3 regions of the Pelotomaculum schinkii genome follow, and region 1 is predicted to be linked to each of the others. Evidence: riboswitches for the same ligand, from Rfam matches in the RefSeq annotation. Region 1 holds a riboswitch; each other region holds the start of a gene.
What was found. Region 1 has a riboswitch for cobalamin ahead of Psch_RS11325 (FecCD family ABC transporter permease). Riboswitches for the same ligand answer to the same signal wherever they lie in the genome.
Positions count from the first base shown of each region.

Region 2: it holds a riboswitch for cobalamin, as region 1 does, so the genes downstream of both, cobU (bifunctional adenosylcobinamide kinase/adenosylcobinamide-phosphate guanylyltransferase) here and Psch_RS11325 (FecCD family ABC transporter permease) in region 1, are expected to answer to the same signal.
Region 3: it holds a riboswitch for cobalamin, as region 1 does, so the genes downstream of both, Psch_RS06830 (cob(I)yrinic acid a,c-diamide adenosyltransferase) here and Psch_RS11325 (FecCD family ABC transporter permease) in region 1, are expected to answer to the same signal.

Region 1 covers NZ_QFGA01000002.1:69,844-76,093, forward strand. Annotated here, with positions in the region: gene Psch_RS11305 (ABC transporter ATP-binding protein) at 1-382, opposite strand, end outside; gene cobI (precorrin-2 C(20)-methyltransferase) at 316-1,032, opposite strand; gene Psch_RS11315 (ABC transporter substrate-binding protein) at 1,062-2,033, opposite strand; gene Psch_RS11320 (ABC transporter ATP-binding protein) at 2,049-2,843, opposite strand; gene Psch_RS11325 (FecCD family ABC transporter permease) at 2,853-3,920, opposite strand; cobalamin riboswitch at 4,213-4,396, opposite strand; gene adhE (bifunctional acetaldehyde-CoA/alcohol dehydrogenase) at 4,535-6,250, opposite strand, start outside.
Region 2 covers NZ_QFGA01000001.1:321,429-327,678, forward strand. Annotated here, with positions in the region: gene Psch_RS01630 (stage V sporulation protein S) at 65-325, shown strand; gene Psch_RS01635 (dipeptidase) at 412-1,392, shown strand; gene Psch_RS01640 (PHP domain-containing protein) at 1,426-2,262, shown strand; gene Psch_RS01645 (LL-diaminopimelate aminotransferase) at 2,278-3,444, shown strand; gene Psch_RS01650 (translation initiation factor 2) at 3,548-3,811, shown strand; gene Psch_RS01655 (DUF3842 family protein) at 3,980-4,390, shown strand; cobalamin riboswitch at 4,438-4,619, shown strand; gene cobU (bifunctional adenosylcobinamide kinase/adenosylcobinamide-phosphate guanylyltransferase) at 4,698-5,309, shown strand; gene Psch_RS01665 (cobyric acid synthase) at 5,312-6,250, shown strand, end outside.
Region 3 covers NZ_QFGA01000001.1:1,444,485-1,450,734, reverse strand. Annotated here, with positions in the region: partial or broken gene Psch_RS21095 (metal-dependent transcriptional regulator) at 34-369, opposite strand; gene Psch_RS06835 (DUF3793 family protein) at 632-1,414, shown strand; cobalamin riboswitch at 1,453-1,636, shown strand; gene Psch_RS06830 (cob(I)yrinic acid a,c-diamide adenosyltransferase) at 1,753-2,292, shown strand; cobalamin riboswitch at 2,431-2,618, shown strand; gene Psch_RS06825 (S-layer homology domain-containing protein) at 2,993-5,758, shown strand; gene Psch_RS06820 (DUF4430 domain-containing protein) at 5,897-6,250, shown strand, end outside.

The sequences.
Region 1 (6,250 bases):
GCCGTGTCATATCGTAGAGCATGGCGTGCAGGCGCAGGTTTTCCACCACAGTGAGCTCAGGCTCCAGGTTGAGGTGTTGAGGTACCACACCTATCTCGTTCTTGAAACGTGTGTTATTGCGGCTGACCGGATACCCGCATACCTGGATTTTGCCTCCGGCCGGCATGGTTAAGGCGGTAAGCATCCGGATGGTTGTTGTTTTGCCGGCCCCATTGGGGCCCAGCAGCCCAAAAAATTCACCCTGTTTGACGTGCAGGCTAAGCCCCTGGACAGATGCTGTTTGCCGGTAATATTTTGTAACATTTTCCAGGATAATCATTGTGACCGGCCGTTTGAGCGCTTTTTTGCCAATATGGTAGACAGGTAATTGGGCATTTTGCATTCCCGGCCTTCCAGGGTATAGGTAATTTCCTCGTCCTCAAAACCGCACCTGCTGATCATAACCGTTTCCCCGTCAAAACCATGTTTTTTCAGCTGACCGGCCACCTGCTCGTAATTCTTGTAAACTTTCATGAGGACCAGGTTATCTGAATATGACAGGGCGGTCGCTATTTTGTCCTCTTCCAGGATGGCCGGAACGATGCTGAGAATATCATTGCCTTCAGCCAGCGGAAAATTTAAACGGCTGGCTGCCGCACAAAAGGAGGTAATACCGGGCACTGTCTCAATAGTAATCCCGTTGCCCTCGAGCAGCCTGTATATGTAGATATAGGTGCTGTATAGCATCGGGTCACCCAGGGTGAGGAAAGCGACATTTTTCCCTTCCTGCAATAAATCCAGGATGACGGTTTTATTCTGCTCCCAGGCCTCTGTCAGGAAACTACGGTCAAATACCATGGGGAAAGCCAGCTCAAGGATCCTGGTGTCATCCCGAATATAGTTTCCGGCTATGGAGAGAGCGATGCTGCCCTCCTTTTTCTCCGTACGGGGCGCAATGATGACATCCACATTCTGCAATAACTTTATCGCCTTCAGGGTAAGCAAGTCCGGATCCCCCGGCCCTACGCCTATACCGTAAAACACGCCTTTCATGGTAACCTCCACCCTTTTAACATTCTTTATCACTTGCCGTTGCCCAGTTCTTTGAAAACATCGGGATATAAAATACTCCCGACCTCAACGATACCTTCCAACAACCTCATGGTAGGCCTGGACATGATTTCCTCATTCAACACATATACCTGTCGTTCCTGGACAGCTTTTATAATCCGGAAACCGGGGCGGTTGTAGACGTCCTGTTCCCTGACCCGGTTCATTTCACCGTTTTGCACGATGTAGACATCAATATCATTGCTCCTGGTCAGCAGCCGCTCCTGACCGTAAGCCGCAATGGTACTCCCCTCCCTGACCGCCCTGGCGTCCGCGGCAATATTTACGGCTCCCGCCCGCTCCAGTACAAAGGCAGCGTTTGAATCTGACGTGCAGGTCTTTAGGTCGTCCTGGTTGGTTTCAAAAAAAACTCTCTTTCGTTCTTCCGGCGAAATTTGCTCGACTACTTCCTCGATTTCCTGCAGCTTCTTGTTAAAGCCATCCACAAGGTCCCCGGCTTCCTTCTCCTTTCCGGTTAGCTTGCCAAGTTTCTGAAGATACGTAAAGAATTGCTCGATGTTCTCCGGGTACAGGGTCACAACTGGTATACCCGCGGCTTCCAGTTTGGTGATAAAATCGGGATTGGCGTTTGATATAAAGGGCCTGCTTAAGACCAGATCCGGCCTGGCGGCAATAACCTTTTCAGGGTCTCCCCGGAAGCTGAACCCTGGTTTTGTCAGCGCTTCAGGCGGGTAGGTCTCATTACCGGAAACACCTACGATCTCCTCGCTCAAGCCCAGGGCGAAGAGGTTCTCCGTGTGGGCCGGGTACAGCGATACAATGCGCCTGGCCGTTTCTTTAAGCCTGATTTCTTTGCCGAGGTCGTCGACTACGACAATCCCGCCGGATTCCTCTGTTGGTTTGGATGAGCCGCATCCGGCCAGCATGCCAAAAAGCAGCAAGAAGATAAACAAAATTATAAGCTTTCTACGATGCAAAAACATTTGCTTTTCCTCCTTTTAGGCCAGTTCCGGCAAAAGCGACAGGTTATATACACCATTGCAGGTGTTTTTCTGTATTTGCACCTTGATTTTGAAAACCTTGCTTATAACTTCTTCGTTAAAAACCTGCTCTGCCGGACCGCTGCAGACCACCTTGCCCCTTTCCAGGTAGACCAGTTCATCACAAAATATACCGGCAAGGCTCAGGTCGTGCATCGCGGCAATTACAGTCAAGCCTTGCTCTACATTCATTCTTTTCACCAGGCTCATCAACTCGATCTTGTGGCAAATATCCAAATTGGAAGTGGCTTCGTCGAGAAAAAGCACTTCCGGCGTCTGGGCCAGCGCTCGCGCCAGAATCACCCGCTGTCGTTCACCGCCGCTCAAGTTGGTGATGGGCTTTTCAGCATGTTCCATAATCCCGCATACCTCCATACACCGGTACACTACCTCCAGGTCGGCGCCGGTAGACCTGGCAAAGCGGTTCAGGTGCGGCTTGCGTCCCATCATGACGATTTCCGTTACGGAAAAGGGGAAATTTATATAATAATCCTGTGGCACTACCGCAAAACTCCGGGCAATTTCCCTGCGGCTATAGCCGCTCAGGTCCCGGTCCTGCCAGAGAACGCGGCCGGAGGTAGGTTTCATGGCGCCGCTGAGCACACTGATTAAAGTCGTTTTGCCGCTGCCGTTGGGCCCGAGGAGCCCGTAAAAACCACCATGCCTGATTTCCATACTGACTTCCTGCAGTGCCGCTTGGATTCCGTAATCCATTGTTACCCGGTCGGTGTAGAGCAGGGCAGTTGCTTTCATGGCTGCCTCCTAGTAAATCTGCTTTTTGGCTTTAAGCTTGAAAATATAACAGAAAAAAGGTCCGCCCAGCAGGGCTGTAAGGACACCTACCGGGATCTCCGTGGCCAGAAGGCTTCTGGCAATGGTATCGGCGCCACAAAGGAGCAGGGCTCCGCCCAAGGCCGAAGCCGGGAGCAGGATGCGGTGGTCGGAACCCACCAGCATGCGCATCAGGTGGGGCACAATCAGACCCACAAAGCCGATGACTCCGGAGACAGAAACGCAGACCGCCGTCATCATTGACGAGGCCACGAGCAGGATCGTGGTCACCTGGCCGTCATTGACGCCCAACTGCCTGGCCTGTTTTGTGCCCAGGCTGAGTACGTTGAGGTCGTCAGCAAAATAGCAGCAAACAGCAATGCCAACCAGGACCGCGGGCAGGCACAGGTAAACATGATGCCAGCTCCGCGAGGCAAAGCTTCCCATCAGCCAGAAAACGATTGAGCCCACTCCTTCCCCGGCCAGGCTCTTTACAAAGCTGATGGCCGCAGAAAGAATGGCGCTGACGATAACACCGGAGAGAATCAGGTTGGTCACAGCCAAAACCCCGTCAGCCAAAGCCAGACCGTACACTACAGCCAAAGCAAGCAGTGCGCCGGCCAAAGCCAATAATGATATGGAAAGGCTTGCCAGGTCACCAGGCAGATAGATCCCGAAGAAGATGGCCAACGTGGCCCCAAAAGCAGCTCCGGTAGAAACACCAAGGGTATAAGGATCGGCCAGCGGGTTCATCAGAAGCCCCTGAAAAACGGCGCCGGCGGCGCCCAGGCCGGCCCCTACCAGAACGGCTACAATGATCCGCGGCAGCCTGATATCCATGAGTACTGCCTGGTGTACATCATCCAGCGCTCCGGATGTGGCGCTGCCGGCGCTAAATGATGTGAATATAATCCGCGCTATCTCCGCAGGCGGAATCTTGACCACGCCCTGACCGGTAAAATAAAGGCAGGCGGCCACCAGCAGGACGGCCAGTAAAACTATCACCCAAAGCCTTTGGCGCTCTTTTTTTTTGAATTTCAGTACAAACTCCTGCTGCATTGAGACCTGCCCGTCGCATTGATATCTTGATAATGACATATCCGGTTAATTGAGCAGTCAAGGTTTCATTTAAGAAAGCTCGAGGAATCATGATCTATTAAAAAATTGACTATTGTTTGAAAAGTGATCCCGGCAGGCTGCGCCTGCCGGCCCCTTGCGCGGGGAAACCATACGAAAAGGAGGAGATATAACATGGAAAAGCCCGGCTTATAGCAAAAGCCGGGCTGTCCAAAAAAGGCTTAAAACCTTCTCATAGATCCCTTTAATGCGCCTTCCTTTCCGAGGCAGGAGGCACGTGACTTTTGCCCAGGCAGGTCTACTGACTTGTGTTTCGCTGCCGGCTCCACCTTCCCAGGCCTTGACCCAGTGGTATTTGGAGCGGCTCCACACTTACAGTGGCCGGACCGTCCGGGACTTGCACCCGGTTCCCTTTTCATCCCCGTAAAAATGGGGACACCTGCAACAACTTATTTTGTTGAAATTATACTAACATTGTTTTCGATGTTTGTCCATATATTATTTATTCTGCCTGATGCAACCTGCCTTGATATTTTCTTCCTGGCTGCAGAATTAAAATATTTGGATGCAATAGGTCTGCGCAAAGTCAACGCGCCTTACTGCAGCAGGTTATTTTCGCGCTCCGTCGGGTCGTATAACAAGCCCGGCGACTGCAGCCTGTTTTCATAAACGGCGTCATTTTCCTTATAAACCGCAGGGTCATAGGACTGGCGCAGAATCTCTTCAAGCTCGGCAATCAGAGGCAGGCGGGGATTGCTTGTTGTACACTGGTCTTCGAAAGCTTTTTCGGCCAACTGTGGAAGCTTGGCCATAAACTGCTGCCGGTCAACACCCAGTTCACTGAATGTCGCCGGGACACCCAGGCTTTTGTTCAGGGTCCGCACCGCATTGACCAGGCTGCGCACACCCTCTTCGGGAGTTGCCGCGGGAAGGCCGAGGTAGGCGGCTATCTGACGGTATTTTTCAGTGGCAACAAAGTGTCTGTATTTCGGAAATGAAACAAATTTCGTGGGCAACGCAGCATTGTACTCAATTACATACGGGAGCAAAATAGCATTCGCCCGGCCGTGCGGGATATCAAATTCCCCCCCCACCTTGTGGGCCAGGCTGTGGTTGATGCCCAAAAAGGCGTTGGTAAAGGCCATGCCCGCTATGGTTGAGGCATAGTGCATGTTTTCCCTGGCCAAACTTTCGCCCTCCTGCCAGGACCGCGGCAGGTAGCGGAAAACCAGGTCGATGGCCTTTAAGGCCAGGGAATCGCTAAATTCTGAAGCCATCACCGACACATAAGACTCAATTGCGTGAGACAAAACGTCCAGACCAGAGTCGGCAGCCAGAGAGCTGGGTAACGATTCCACGAAATCCGGGTCGACAATGGCCACGTCCGGCGTTAATTCGTAGTCCGTCAGGGGGTACTTGATATCTTTGCCCCGGTCCGTAATCACGGCGAAGGCAGTCACTTCCGAGCCGCTGCCGCTGGTCGTAGGTATCGCCACCAGCCTGGCCTTACGCCCTAATTTGGGGAACTTATAGGTCCGCTTGCGTATGTCGAGGAACTTAAGCTTTAAAAATTCAAATTCAACCTCCGGGTGCTCATAAAACAACCACATCCCCTTGGCCGCGTCAATGGCGGAGCCCCCGCCCAGAGCAATGATCGTGTCGGGCTGGAAACGCTTCATGATATCGCGGCCTTTCAGCACCAGTTCCAGCGAAGGGTTGGGCTCAACCTCGCTGAACACCTCCACCTGGGGCCGTTCTGTTCTCTTTTCCAGGTGGTACCTGATCTTGTCGAGGTAGCCGAGCTGTACCAGCGGCGGATCGGTTACGATAAAGGCCCGCCTGATTTCCGGCATTTTGGAGAGATACTGAACCGAGCCCCGTTCAAAGTAAATTCTCTCCGGCACCTTAAACCACTGCATGTTGACCCGCCTTTGAGCCACCCTTTTAATGTTGATCAGGTTAACCGCGCTGACGTTGGCGGTAGTGGAGTTTCTTCCGTAGGAACCACAGCCCAGTGTCAGGGAGGGTGTGTTGGTATTGTATATATCACCTATGGCTCCATGCGAGGAAGGTGAATTGACAATAATCCTGCCCACCGGTATCCTGCTCGAAAATTCTTCAATGATACCGTCATCAGACGAGTGAATCACGGCTGAATGGCCCATCCCGCCGAATTCCACCATTTGCCGGCAGCGTTCAATACCCTGCCGGACCCCATCTACAATATAATAGGCCAGGATGGGGCTGAGCTTTTCCCGCGACAGAGGGTACTCCGGCCCCACCCCGTCCAGCGGCACAACCAGTATTTTAGT
Region 2 (6,250 bases), on a different contig from region 1:
ATATAATTTCTTACAGGGAGTTCGGGACAACAAATCTATCACAGTCATGAAGGAGGTTGCTTGAGTGGATGTATTAAAGGTTTCAGCAAAATCCAACCCAAACTCTGTCGCTGGCGCCTTGGCAGGTGTACTCCGGGAACGTGGTTGCGCCGAAATGCAAGCCATTGGAGCGGGCGCACTCAACCAGGCAGTAAAAGCTGTAGCAATTGCAAGAGGCTTTGTGGCGCCAAGTGGTGTTGACCTGATCTGCATTCCGGCATTCACCGATATCATCATTGACGGGGAAGAAAGAACAGCAATCAAGCTGATCGTGGAGCCCAGGTAAGCGTATGTTTTTATCCGCCAGCTAACCAGGACCTGTTTATTCAAAAGGATAAACAGGTTTTATTATATTTGCGGGGGAATTGACTCTTGGTCTATCAGGTTAATAGAAGAGCGGCAGAACTGCACAGGCAGAGTGTGGTGGTAGACGCTCACTGCGACACCTTGACCGCGCTGCCGCAGCAAAATAGACGTCTTGGCCAGTCAACCGGCCGCGGTCATCTAGACCTGCCTCGCTTAAAGATGGGCGGCGTAAAATTGCAGTTCTTTGCCGCTTTTATCTCTCCGGAATATAAACAAGAGCCGCTGAAGCGGGCTCTGGAACTGGTTGATATTTTTCTGGAAGAAATGGCTGAAAACACAAAAGATGTCCAGCATGTAAAAAATCTGGATGAAATATACCAGGCCTGCAATTCCGGTAAAGTCGCCGCCCTGCTCACCGTGGAGGGCGGTGAATGCCTGCAGGGCAGCGCCGGGGTCCTGCGGCAATTATATCTTTTGGGTGTACGAGGCCTTACCTTGACCTGGAACAACCGCAATGAACTGGGTAACGGGGTCAACGCAATGGAAACCGCAGGCTTAACCGCTTTTGGCTTCAACGTGGTAGAAGAGCTAAACCGCCTGGGAGCCCTGATAGATGTTTCCCACCTGTCGGAAGAAGGGTACCGGGACGTTCTGCGATATTCCATTCATCCGGTTATCGCGTCACACTCCAATTGCAAAGCTCTCTGCAACCACCCCCGCAACCTGAGTGATGAACAAATCAGATTGCTTGCTGAAAATGGCGGGGTGATGGGGATAACCTTGGTACCGGACTTTTTAGGTGGAAGTAAGCCTTCCCTAAAAGAGGTACTTGACCATATTGACCACGCTGCAGCTGTCGGAGGTATAGACTGTGTGGGGCTTGGTTCTGACTTTGACGGTACAGGTACCCCGGCGGTAGGACTGGAGGATTGTTCCTGCTGGCCTGCTTTAACCGCCGGCCTAATCGATAGAGGATACTGTGACGGAGATGTTAAAAAAATAATTGGTGACAATTTTTTAAGAGTAATCGGGCAGGTTTTAAAATAAATAATGTCGAAGTTTCAAAGGGCGGTGATGTTAATGGAGGTTGACCTGCATGTCCATACCAATTATTCAGACGGCACGGAGAGTCCGGATGAAGTCACAGCAAAAGCAAAAGCAATGGGCCTGGGCGCAATAGCCATTACAGACCATGACACGCTGGAAGGAATTGAGCCTGCTATAATAGCCGGGAGACAGCATAACCTTGAAATTATCCCTGGTATTGAGCTTGGCTCGCAGTATCAAGGTCAGGACGTTCATATATTAGGATACCTGGTCGATGCGCAAGACCGGGAGTTACTGGCAAGGCTTTCGTCAATCCGTAGTGACCGGGAGCTGCGCATGGAAAACATGGTGAAAAAACTGCAGGATTTAGGCTTTCCGATTAACCTGGACCGGGTCCGGGCTATCGCAGGCATTGGTTCGTTGGGCCGTCCCCACCTTGCCGCAGCCATGGTGGAAACAGGTAGGGTAAAGACTATGTCCGAGGCTTTTGAACTTTATATAGGGCACGGGCGACCGGCTTACGTACCCCGCGCCAGACTCACTCCGGCAGAGGCGATCCATCTGATCCGCGCTTGCGGAGGGGTTGCTGTCCTGGCTCACCCCGGCCTGCTCAGCGATCAAGCGCCGCTAGAAGAGTTGATAGATCAGCTGATAAAAGCAGGAATCGCCGGTCTGGAGGCCCATCATCCGGCGCACGACAGGGAGCTGGCCGGTTATTATGAGCGACTGGCCCTCAGAAAAGGCTTAATTGCCACGGGCGGTTCGGACTACCACGGTCCGGAGCGCTATGCCGAAAGCAGACTGGGTTTGGTTGCTGTGCCTTACGGAGTAATTGAGGCTTTAAAAGCAAAAAGAGCGTGCGCTTCTTAATTTCAGGAGGTAATTATGGACATAGCAAGGAGAATGCAAAGCCTGTCTTCAGGTGTTTTTAACGAGATGGAAATACGCAAAAAAACTGTTGAGGCCAGAGGCGTAGAGGTTATCAACCTTGGAGTGGGTAGTCCCGACCAACCCCCTGCGCCCCACATCGTTGAGGCTCTCCGCAAGGCAGTCAGCGACCCGAAAAATTATTCTTATTCTCTGGGTGGGACACCCCGCCTGCATAAGGCCTTATCTGGTTGGTATAAAAAACGTTTTCATGTAGACCTTGACCCTGACCGCGAGATCCTGGTGCTGATGGGTTCCCAGGATGGCCTCGCTCATTTGGCCATGGCTTATGTTAACCCGGGAGATCTGGCCCTGGTACCCGACCCTGGATACCCAATTTACAGCTTCAGCATTCAGATGGCAGAGGGAAACATTTATCCTCTTCCCCTCCTGGCAAAAAACCGGTTCCTGCCTGATCTTTCCCAAATTCCGGAGGAAATTGCCGCCAAGGCCAAAATGATGTGGCTTAATTACCCCAATAACCCGGTTGCCGTTTCAGCTGATTGGGAATTTTTTGGACAAGTGGTAGAGTTTGCGCGCAAATATGACATCCTCGTCTGCCATGACGTGGCCTACGCCGAACTGGCTTACGACGGGTTTAAACCGATGAGCTTTTTGGAAGTCCCCGGCGCAAAGGAAGTGGGGGTTGAGTTCTACTCACTTTCCAAGACCTACAATATGGCTGGCTGCAGGGTCGGCTTTGCCGTAGGCAATGAAAAGGCCATATCCAATCTGGCCCTGGTCAAATCCAACATTGATTACGGAGTGTTTTTTGCGGTCCAGGAAGCTGCTGTAGCAGCCCTGACCGGTCCACAGGAATGCGTCAAAGAGAATGCGCGTACCTATCAGAGGCGCCGCGATGTGCTTGTTGACGGACTGGCCAAGTTGGGTTGGCAGATTCCCAAGCCCAACGCGTCCATGTTTTTATGGGCGCCAATTCCACGCGGGTATACTTCCTCCAGCCATTTTGCCGCCGACCTGCTGGAAAGAGCCGGCATAATTGTTATTCCCGGTATCGCTTTCGGTGAGATGGGAGAGGGTTACGTCAGGATTGCCCTGGTCAAAGACGAAATCGTGCTGGCTGAGGCAGTACAGAGGATTGGTCAAAATTTTAATTTCCTTTAGCAATCACTTAGTGAGGGAACCTGCTCAAATGTCTATTAGCCTTCAAGCCGGCATATACTAGGATCGAAACACCTGGTGAGGAGATGCCGCCGTGGAAGAAAGGATGGATGTTGATTTCTTAAGGGATAGGGTCCTTGAGCTTGAGGAAAAAGTTGAACAGCTCAGGTTAAGCCGGAGAGTACTCATGAACTTGATTGAAAAAATTGAAAAGGATAAAGCTGGATTTTTATCCCGCCTGGAAAGGGAAAATCGTAAACTTCAACATAACAATTATCGCTATGCCCAACGGTTATTACATAAAAACAGGCAGATAGTGGAGTTGGAGTCAAAACTTCAGGATGGCGCCTCTCAAAATTTTCGCAAATAAATAATCTATCCACAGATATATACACAGGATGGCAATAATTGTTAGTATTAGCATAATACGCCTTGATTAAGGTTTAATCGACAAGCAATAGACCCGGGGGGGTCTTTTTTTTGGTCATATATGGTATAATGCTATATATTACAAATATTATGAATGGCGGCGGTTTTGGTGCGAATAGCCGTGATTGACGGGCAGGGCGGAGGTATAGGCAAACACCTTACTGAAAGACTGCGCCGGGAATTACCTGAAAATATTGAGTTTTTGGCCCTCGGAACCAATGCTCTGGCCACTTCCGTGATGTTGCGGGCAGGCGCCAACGAAGGAGCAACCGGCGAAAATGCCGTGCTCTACAATTCCTTACGGGTTGACATCATTGTCGGGCCAATCAGCATTCTTTTTCCAAATGCCATGCTGGGTGAGTTGACTCCCAAAATGGCGGAAGCCATTGCTTCCAGTCCCGCCCGCAAGGTGCTCCTGCCGCTTAGCCGCTCCGGCATTGATATTGTCGGCTTAAAGGCTGAGCCGTTACCGCACCTGATCGAAGAATTGGTTAAAAAGGTAAAGGATATTATTACATGATAAATAGTTCTTGCTCTGCAGGATAATGGTAGATGATGTGGAATATGAAAAATTAAATTGCCGCAGTCGCCCTTTTGGGTGTAATTGGGGAATCAGGTGCGATACCTGAGCGGTCCCGCCACTGTAACCGGTTACGCGCACAGCGCTTTAATGCCCGGCCAGGCTTATTAAAGGGGAGTAAATGCGGGTAAACGGAAGCCAGGATACCTGCCTGCGGGTAACGACCGAACTTCCTTCGAGGTAAAGGGGACGGCGGGTAAAATTGCTTTACACAAACCCCGTTCCTTTAAGGAGGCGGGGTTTTACTATGGTAAGCCCATTTAAAGTATTGATCGGCTGGTGGATTATGAAAGGTAAACTTATCCTGGTATTGGGAGGAGCCCGCAGCGGTAAAAGCGAGCTGGCTGAGAACATAGCTTCACGGCTTGGGGGGGCTGTTAAATATATTGCCACTGCCACAATACAAGACCCGGAAATGGCTGAAAGGGTCAAACTGCACCAGGGACGAAGGCCTGCGTCCTGGCTCACGTTCGAAGAACCGACAAATATCCTTGGGGTTTTAAAAGATGGAAAGCAGGGCGATGTGTTTCTTCTGGACTGCGCCACCCTTTGGCTTACCAATCTTCTTTTGGCAGAAAACCTGCCACGCTGCGGAGCTGCGACTGCTGAAAAGCAGGAATATATCCTTGGGCAGGCTCAAGCCGCAGCCGAAACGATTCACCAGGGCCACCACCTGATTATCGTTTCAAGCGAAGTCGGGTTGGGCCTGGTTCCGGACTATCCCTTAAGCAGGACGTTCCGGGATCTGGCAGGAAAGGTCAATCAGCTTCTGGCCTCAAAGGCGGACCAGGTCTACTTAACAATAGCCGGGCTTCCTCTGGAGATAAAGTCGCTGGCAGAGCAAAAATGGAGTGATTGATTATGTCGGCCAAAACGATCATGATTCAGGGAACAGCTTCACACGTAGGCAAGAGCGTTCTGGTTGCTGCGCTTTGCCGCATTTTTAAACAGGACGGTTACCGTGTCGCCCCTTTTAAGTCACAGAACATGGCCCTGAATTCCTTTGTCACCAGAGACGGCGGTGAAATGGGGCGGGCTCAGGTGGTGCAGGCCGAAGCTGCGGGTCTGGAGCCTTCTGTTGACATGAACCCGATTCTGCTCAAACCTACCGGACACGCATCGTCCCAGGTGGTGGTCCTGGGCAAGCCGGTGGGCAACCTGTCCGCCATGGGTTACCATACGGATTACGCGCCTAAAGCCCTGGCAATAATCGAAGGAGCTCTGAACCGGCTGCTTGCGGCAAATGACATGGTGGTGATCGAAGGCGCCGGAAGCCCGGCTGAAGTCAATCTTCAGGAGCACGAAATTGTCAACATGCGTATCGCCAGGATGGCGCAAGCCCCGGTTTTGCTCGTAGCCGATATTGATAAAGGGGGAGCCCTGGCCTCAGTAGTAGGCACCCTGGAACTGATAGCTCCCGACGACCGCGCGCGTGTACGCGGAATTATTATCAACAAATTCCGCGGTGATATCAGCCTCTTTCAACCCGCGGTGAAATTTTTGGAAGAGAAAACCGGTAAACCGGTAATCGGGGTGGTCCCTTATTTTCAGGGGTTCAGGGTCCAGGAGGAGGATACCATACCTGAGGATAGAAGCCGTGCCGAACTGGTCGAAGAACAGGGCTGGGTTGATATAGCGGTTGTTAATCTACCGCACATCTCCAATTTCACGGACTTTGACCCGCTGGAGGACGAGCCTGACGTCAGGCTCCGGTACGTAAGCAAGGGAAGCAACCTGGATGAACCGGATTTAATCATCCTGCCGGGCAGCAAGAATACCATCGGCGACCTGGCATTCCTG
Region 3 (6,250 bases), on a different contig from region 1:
GGCTCCTTCCGGTTTACCGGTTGTCTCCAGAAATTCCATAAACTTTTCCAGGGTTTGCTGGCTGACCACATGTTCCATCAGGCAGGCGTCCTTTTCGGCAATGTTAGGATCGACACCCAGCACTTCAACGAGAAATCTTCTCAATGTTCGGTGCCGGTGGCGTACTTTAATCGCCAACTCTCTTCCTGCGCAGGTTAATTCAACCGGTCCGTATCTTTCCTGAGCTACCAGCCCCAGGTCTTTCAGGCTGCTGATAGTCTGGGATACACTTGCTTTGGCGATGCTCAACATGTTGGCTATATCAGTAATCCTGGCCAAACCGTCGTCTTTTTCGGACAGGTTCAGTATTGCTTCCAGGTAGTCCTGCATAGACGAAGATATGGCAAAGGTCCCGGTCATGACGACACCTCCTTGAATAAATGGCAGAGAAAGGTTAAGCAAGCCTAACTCTCAGATTAAAAATAAAGGATAATGATAATCATTATCAATATCCTATTCTAAAGATAAACTTTTATTTGCCTCTTTGTCAAGAATAATTTTTGAGAATGCCGGCGTCGGACACGCGGAAGTGGATCTTGCTACAAAAGGAAGTTGGGGCGACGGCGAATGGATAAGGAAGCGGGAGGGAAGAATGAAGAAAACAGGTGTCAAGCGTGTTGCTGCAGGATTAACCTTGCAAGAAACTCCTGGTGAGCTAGGAATGACCGCCGCCGGGAAAGGGCTTCTTGATGAAAAAAGGCTGCAACGGGGGATGTCTTTATTGGACAAAGAGCTTAAGCTGCAGTTTATAGAAGCCTTAAACAGGATGGAAGGAAAAGAGTATATAGCTGCTTTCATTGCCTTTGGAGCTGCCCCAACGGTAATGGGCAAAAAACCTTCTTCTCTTATCGCCTTTAATAGTAAAGTTAAAGGTCATATGTTTTTATGGCAGCGGTATGGCAGGGAGGTATGTGAAGAACTCAAACTGCAATACCTCGTGCTTAAAGAAGGGGACGGGAATGTGCTGGTGCTCTTTTACAAGAGCGCAATGCTAGAGTTGTTTGTTAATAACGAGCGTAGTCTGCAATTCTTAAGAAGAATGGGTTATGGGGAAGCAGTGACCCTGGAGCAGAAGCTCCATATGTTAAAGAAAAGGTTTAAGGAGATATGCCCTCATGAGGTAGGCATATTTCTGGGCATTCCCGTGGAGGATGTCGAAGGATTTATCAAGCATAACGGTAAAGAGTGCCTCACCAGCAGGGATTGGAAGGTGTATAAGAATCCCAGGCGCGCCGAGATTCTTTTCAGAGTTTATGACGCGGCAAGGAGCAGTGTTGCCAGGGCTGTCGTGGGGAATGCTAAGAATTGGGAATATTGTAGCGGCAACGAAGGTTGCGCGGAATCAGAAAGCTTGATACCGCATTCCTATAATTGAAACTATAGACAGAATAATGAAAATAAAGTATAATGCAAATATTAATGAAACCAACTGATTGCTAAACAAAATATGAACGGGGAACCAGGTGAGAATCCTGGACGGTCCGGCCACTGTATGTCGGGTAGTAACTTCCACTAGCCACTGGATATTTGTCGTCCGGGAAGGCGGAAGCGTCGATGACCCATGAGTCAGGAAACCTGTCTTTTAAATTAAGCGCTTTCCAGGGAAAGGCGCGTGATTTGATTGTCATAATTTTGACATCAAAGTCCCGGTTTTTCTATTGGAAAAGCCGGGATTTTTATTTTGCTCCAAATTGATTTAAAGGGGGTATTTATATGGTTTTAACTGGTTTGGAAAAAGGATATGTGCAGGTTTATACCGGCAACAGCAAGGGTAAAACGACGGCTGCCCTGGGTCTGGCTTTCCGTGCCATGGGCCGCGGGTTAAAAACGTATATTGGCCAGTTTATGAAAGGTCAAAAGTACTCCGAGTTAAAATCGGCGGAGATGTGCAAGCCTTATATAACTATTGAGCAATACGGCAAGGACACATTTATTCACGTGCAAAATCCACCTCTGGAAGAGGACGTTAAAATGGCCCGGGAAGGGCTTGAAAAAGCGAAAAAAGCAATGAATTCAGGTGCATACGATATAATCGTATTCGATGAAATAAATACCGCTCATTTCTTTAACCTCATTACAATTGAAGAAATGCTCGAAATTATCAACTCCAAACCTGATCAGGTTGAAGTAATATTTACCGGCAGGTATGCTCCGCAGGAAATTATTGAAGCTGCGGACCTGGTAACGGAAATGCTGGAAATAAAGCATTATTACACCAAGGATGTCCCTGCCCGTGATGGTATTGAACGGTAACACGCTTTGGCGATAAATCTTTAGAGTGCTCTTGAAACAGGTTTATAAATTCAAAGGCATATGAAAAAGCACAATAACAAATAAGACAGATAATAATTGGTATTGACATAATAATTGATTAGTGTTTAAATGTGGATAATTTAAGAAATTTGTCCAGGTTCCTCCGCATAGCGGGGGTGAAAAGGGAACCGGGTGAAAATCCCGGACGGTCTGGCCACTGTAAGTGGGGAGCGACTCCCAAAATGCCACTGGATTTATAATCCGGGAAGGCGGGAGGCATGCTGTGATCCACAAGTCAGGAGACCTGCCTGGTCAATAGCGCCGCCTTCCGTGGAAAGGACAGGGCTTTAGCTGTGTTTATTAAGGTATGTACCTTGAAAAACCCGGCCTCTTAACGGATGAGGCCGGGTTTTTCATGTTGATATCTCCTTCTTTCGTTTTACCTGTTCAGTGATGAATAGGTATCCTTTTTAAAATAATTAGCAACTACATATAGAGCCTTCAAACCCATACTTTTACACACCTTGATGCAGCATTATCATGGATATTGACATTATTCAGGAAGTTTAGGAGGTGAAACTAATAGGTGACGAAATCGAACCCAAGAAAACACTGGAATGGACCCTGGCACATGGCAGATCAGCTTGATACAAAATAAACTTAAGGGAGGTTGGAAGATTTGTATACAAGGGGTAACAAAATGTTTAAAAAGCCAAGCTTGTGGCTTACTGTGTTGATGACCATAATGCTGTTAATACCCGTGGTCAGCGCTAATGCGGCAGGGGGGGCGGGTTCGCCGGCAAATTGCGCCGTGCAGTTTCTCTACAACGACTACACGACAAACGGGATAAACAACTCCGACGCCGGAGTGGGTTCTTATGCCCTTTTTGTGTTAACCCAGGCAGATGTTGATGTCAGTACCTGGGAATATAATGGTGAGAATCTTAAAGATGCGGTAATAAGCGCAATATCCGGGGACATAACAAACGCCGCAGACCCGTCCAAAGCTTCCGCCAAGCTCCTGGCTCAGGATCTGGCGGCTGCAAAAGCGTTGGGACGAGATGATTTGGCTGACCAATTAGTGCAGATTTTGCAAAACAGGCAGAGCAGCGCCGGTTTTGACAGCAACCTGTACAGCGATATCCCGGCCTATGATCTTTTAGGCAGGGTGGATTCTGTTGGTGAAATAAATATAGACTACGCTAAGGACTGTATTTTAGGGTCACAGAATACAACAGCCGGTGACCAGAACTATGGAAGTTTTGGCGGTACATTTGGCGGAATTTTTTATCCCGACTTTATGACCACGGCTGAAGCAGTGCGTGCACTGAATTATTTAGACCCGGGCAAAAGTGACAGTCAAACACAAAACGCCATCAATGACGGGTGCAGCTGGATGAAGAATCAGCAACAAGCTGACGGAAGCTTCAATGTTGGAGGTTGGGACGATCCGGTTATAGACACCTCGGAAGTGATTGTGACCTTAAAGGTAAGGGGGCTGGATCCTGCCTCATGGGAAAGCAGTGGGGGGAAAACTCCCGTTGACTATATGATGAATAACGCCCTTAACGATGACGGGAGCTTTGGCACGTCAAAGAACGGCATGGATGCCATCTGGGCCCTTAGCGCTTATAACTTATTGGATACCCAGTTTTATCTTGACCCTTCCAGCGCGACCCTGAAGGTAGGCGATACAAAGCAGTTGGAAGCGGTCTGGCAGAATACTTACGGGACAGCTGATGTAACGCAGTACGCGCAGTGGTCTGTCGCCGACAGCAGCATTGCTGGTGTCGACAGCAGCGGCCTGGTCACCGCTTTAAAAGCCGGGCAGACCGTAGTGAATGCTGTTTACGGTGGACTTACGGCTTCAGCTGATTTGACCGTAAATTCTTCGGGTGGGAATAGTGGGACAGAAAAGACCGTGGGCCTGGCCGTTGTGGGTGTAAATGGTGAGCTTTTATACGGCCCTTCTGATGTCGCCGTGGCTGAGACAAATAAATGGGGTCTCACGGCCTTGGGTGCTCTGGACGCCTCCGGCATTTCCTACCAGACTTCTTCATGGTCTTACGGCTATCTGGTAAATTCAATCGGTGGACAGGCAAACAGCGGTATGGCCGGCTGGATGTATGTCGTTAACGGTTCAAGCCCAAGTGTCGGCGCTGATAAATACAATATTAAGAATAATGACAAGATCATCTTTTATTACAGCAAAAGCATGAATCAGCAGCCTCCCAAATGGGATGAGCTTGGAAAACAGACTTCTTCCGGGGGTTCCGGTGACCAATCCACCAACCTGCCTGCCCCGGTGAGCGATACCGTCTTAAACACCGCTATCCAAAAGGCCTACGCTGCCGGCTTGGTTGCCTTACAGGCGGATGATACTCAAACTTCACTGGCCCTGTCAAAGGACCAGTTGACCAAAATAATAAACACAGATAAACCGCTGGCCGTTACCGTCCAGGGAGTGCAGTTCGTTTTATCCACAGACAGCCTCAAAGTACCTGAGTTAACGTCTGCAAGTACAGTACAGCTGCAGCTGACAGCGCAGAAATTAAGCAGTAAGGACGCGCAAAGTCTAATGGAGTCCTTTGGGGTCAAATTTAGACTGGCCGGCGATATTTATGAGCTAAACGTTCTGGCCGTTAATGAGGACGGCACGCAGCAAAAAATTGAACAATTTCCTGGATGCACGGTGCTGCTGCCAGTACCAGAAGATTTACGGGAGACAGCGGCTGATGGCAAGTTAATGGCCTACCGGTACAATGAAGACAGCAAAATGTGGGAAGAAGTGGGCGGCACATACGATCCTGACAGCAATACCATCACCTTTAAAACCGAACACTTCAGCAAGTACGCCTTGATGGAATCAATTTCCCCACTTGAGGTGAAGAGCTTCAAAGATATAGCCGGACATTGGGCGCAGAAGGAGATTGAATTCATGGCCGCAAAAGGGTATGTGGCCGGTGTAGGCGACAATGAATTTGCGCCGGAGGTCACGGTCACACGGGCCGAATTTGCTGCTATCCTGGTCCGTATGACTGGATTGACGGCCGATCCCGGCGGAGCGGATCGCTTCAGCGATGTACCTGCCGGCGCCTGGTACAGGGGCACGGTAGGCGCAGCTACTAACGCCGGTTTAATCAACGGGACGTCCGAAAACAGCTTTGCGCCGGACGAGCCGGTTACCCGTGAACAAATGGCGGCCATGATCATAAGACTGATGGCAAAAAACGGCCTGGACATGACCCTCAGCGACGCAGACGCAGCTGAATTGCTGGGAGGTTTTAACGATGCCGCAGATATTTCTCCCTGGGCCTGCTTGCCGGTAGCCCTGGTGGTAAGGGATGGTTTAATGCTCGGCCGGGAAAACGGACAGTTCATGCCGCTTGGCAATGCTACCAGGGCGGAAGCCACGGTTATGCTCTACCGTGTGCTGCAAAAGCTCCAACAGGCAGGAACATTATGATTTGAGCTAATTGACTGGTTTTTTGCGCGGGAGCGGGTCTTACTCCGCTCTCTGCTCTGAAAACAACTGCTCAGCACATAAAGCGATACCCCGAAAATGGTGCGCAAATGTGTCGCTTTTTTAATATGAGGTGATTTTATGAAGCGAAAGGCCTTTTATCTTATTGCTTTGCTGGTTATTCTGGCCGGGGTAATCGTGCCGGCCCTTTGCATGGACAAAGTGTTTAGTTCCGGCCAGCAGTCCCGGCAGACGGAAAGCACCGGCATAAATGCTGAAGAACAGGGCAGTCCGGCAAACCAGAACAGGCCAGACGCGGGTGATGGCCTTGCTTCTCCTGAGCCGGGTAAAGTCCAGCCTGCTGATGAAACAAGGCAAGGCGATCCGGCTCCGGAACAGCAGGCGGCTGCGTCGACCAGCGATTCCCAGACAAAAGCGGCGGTTACCCAGACTTCGGACGATGCCGCTGCAACTGTCCAGACCGCGGGTGATACT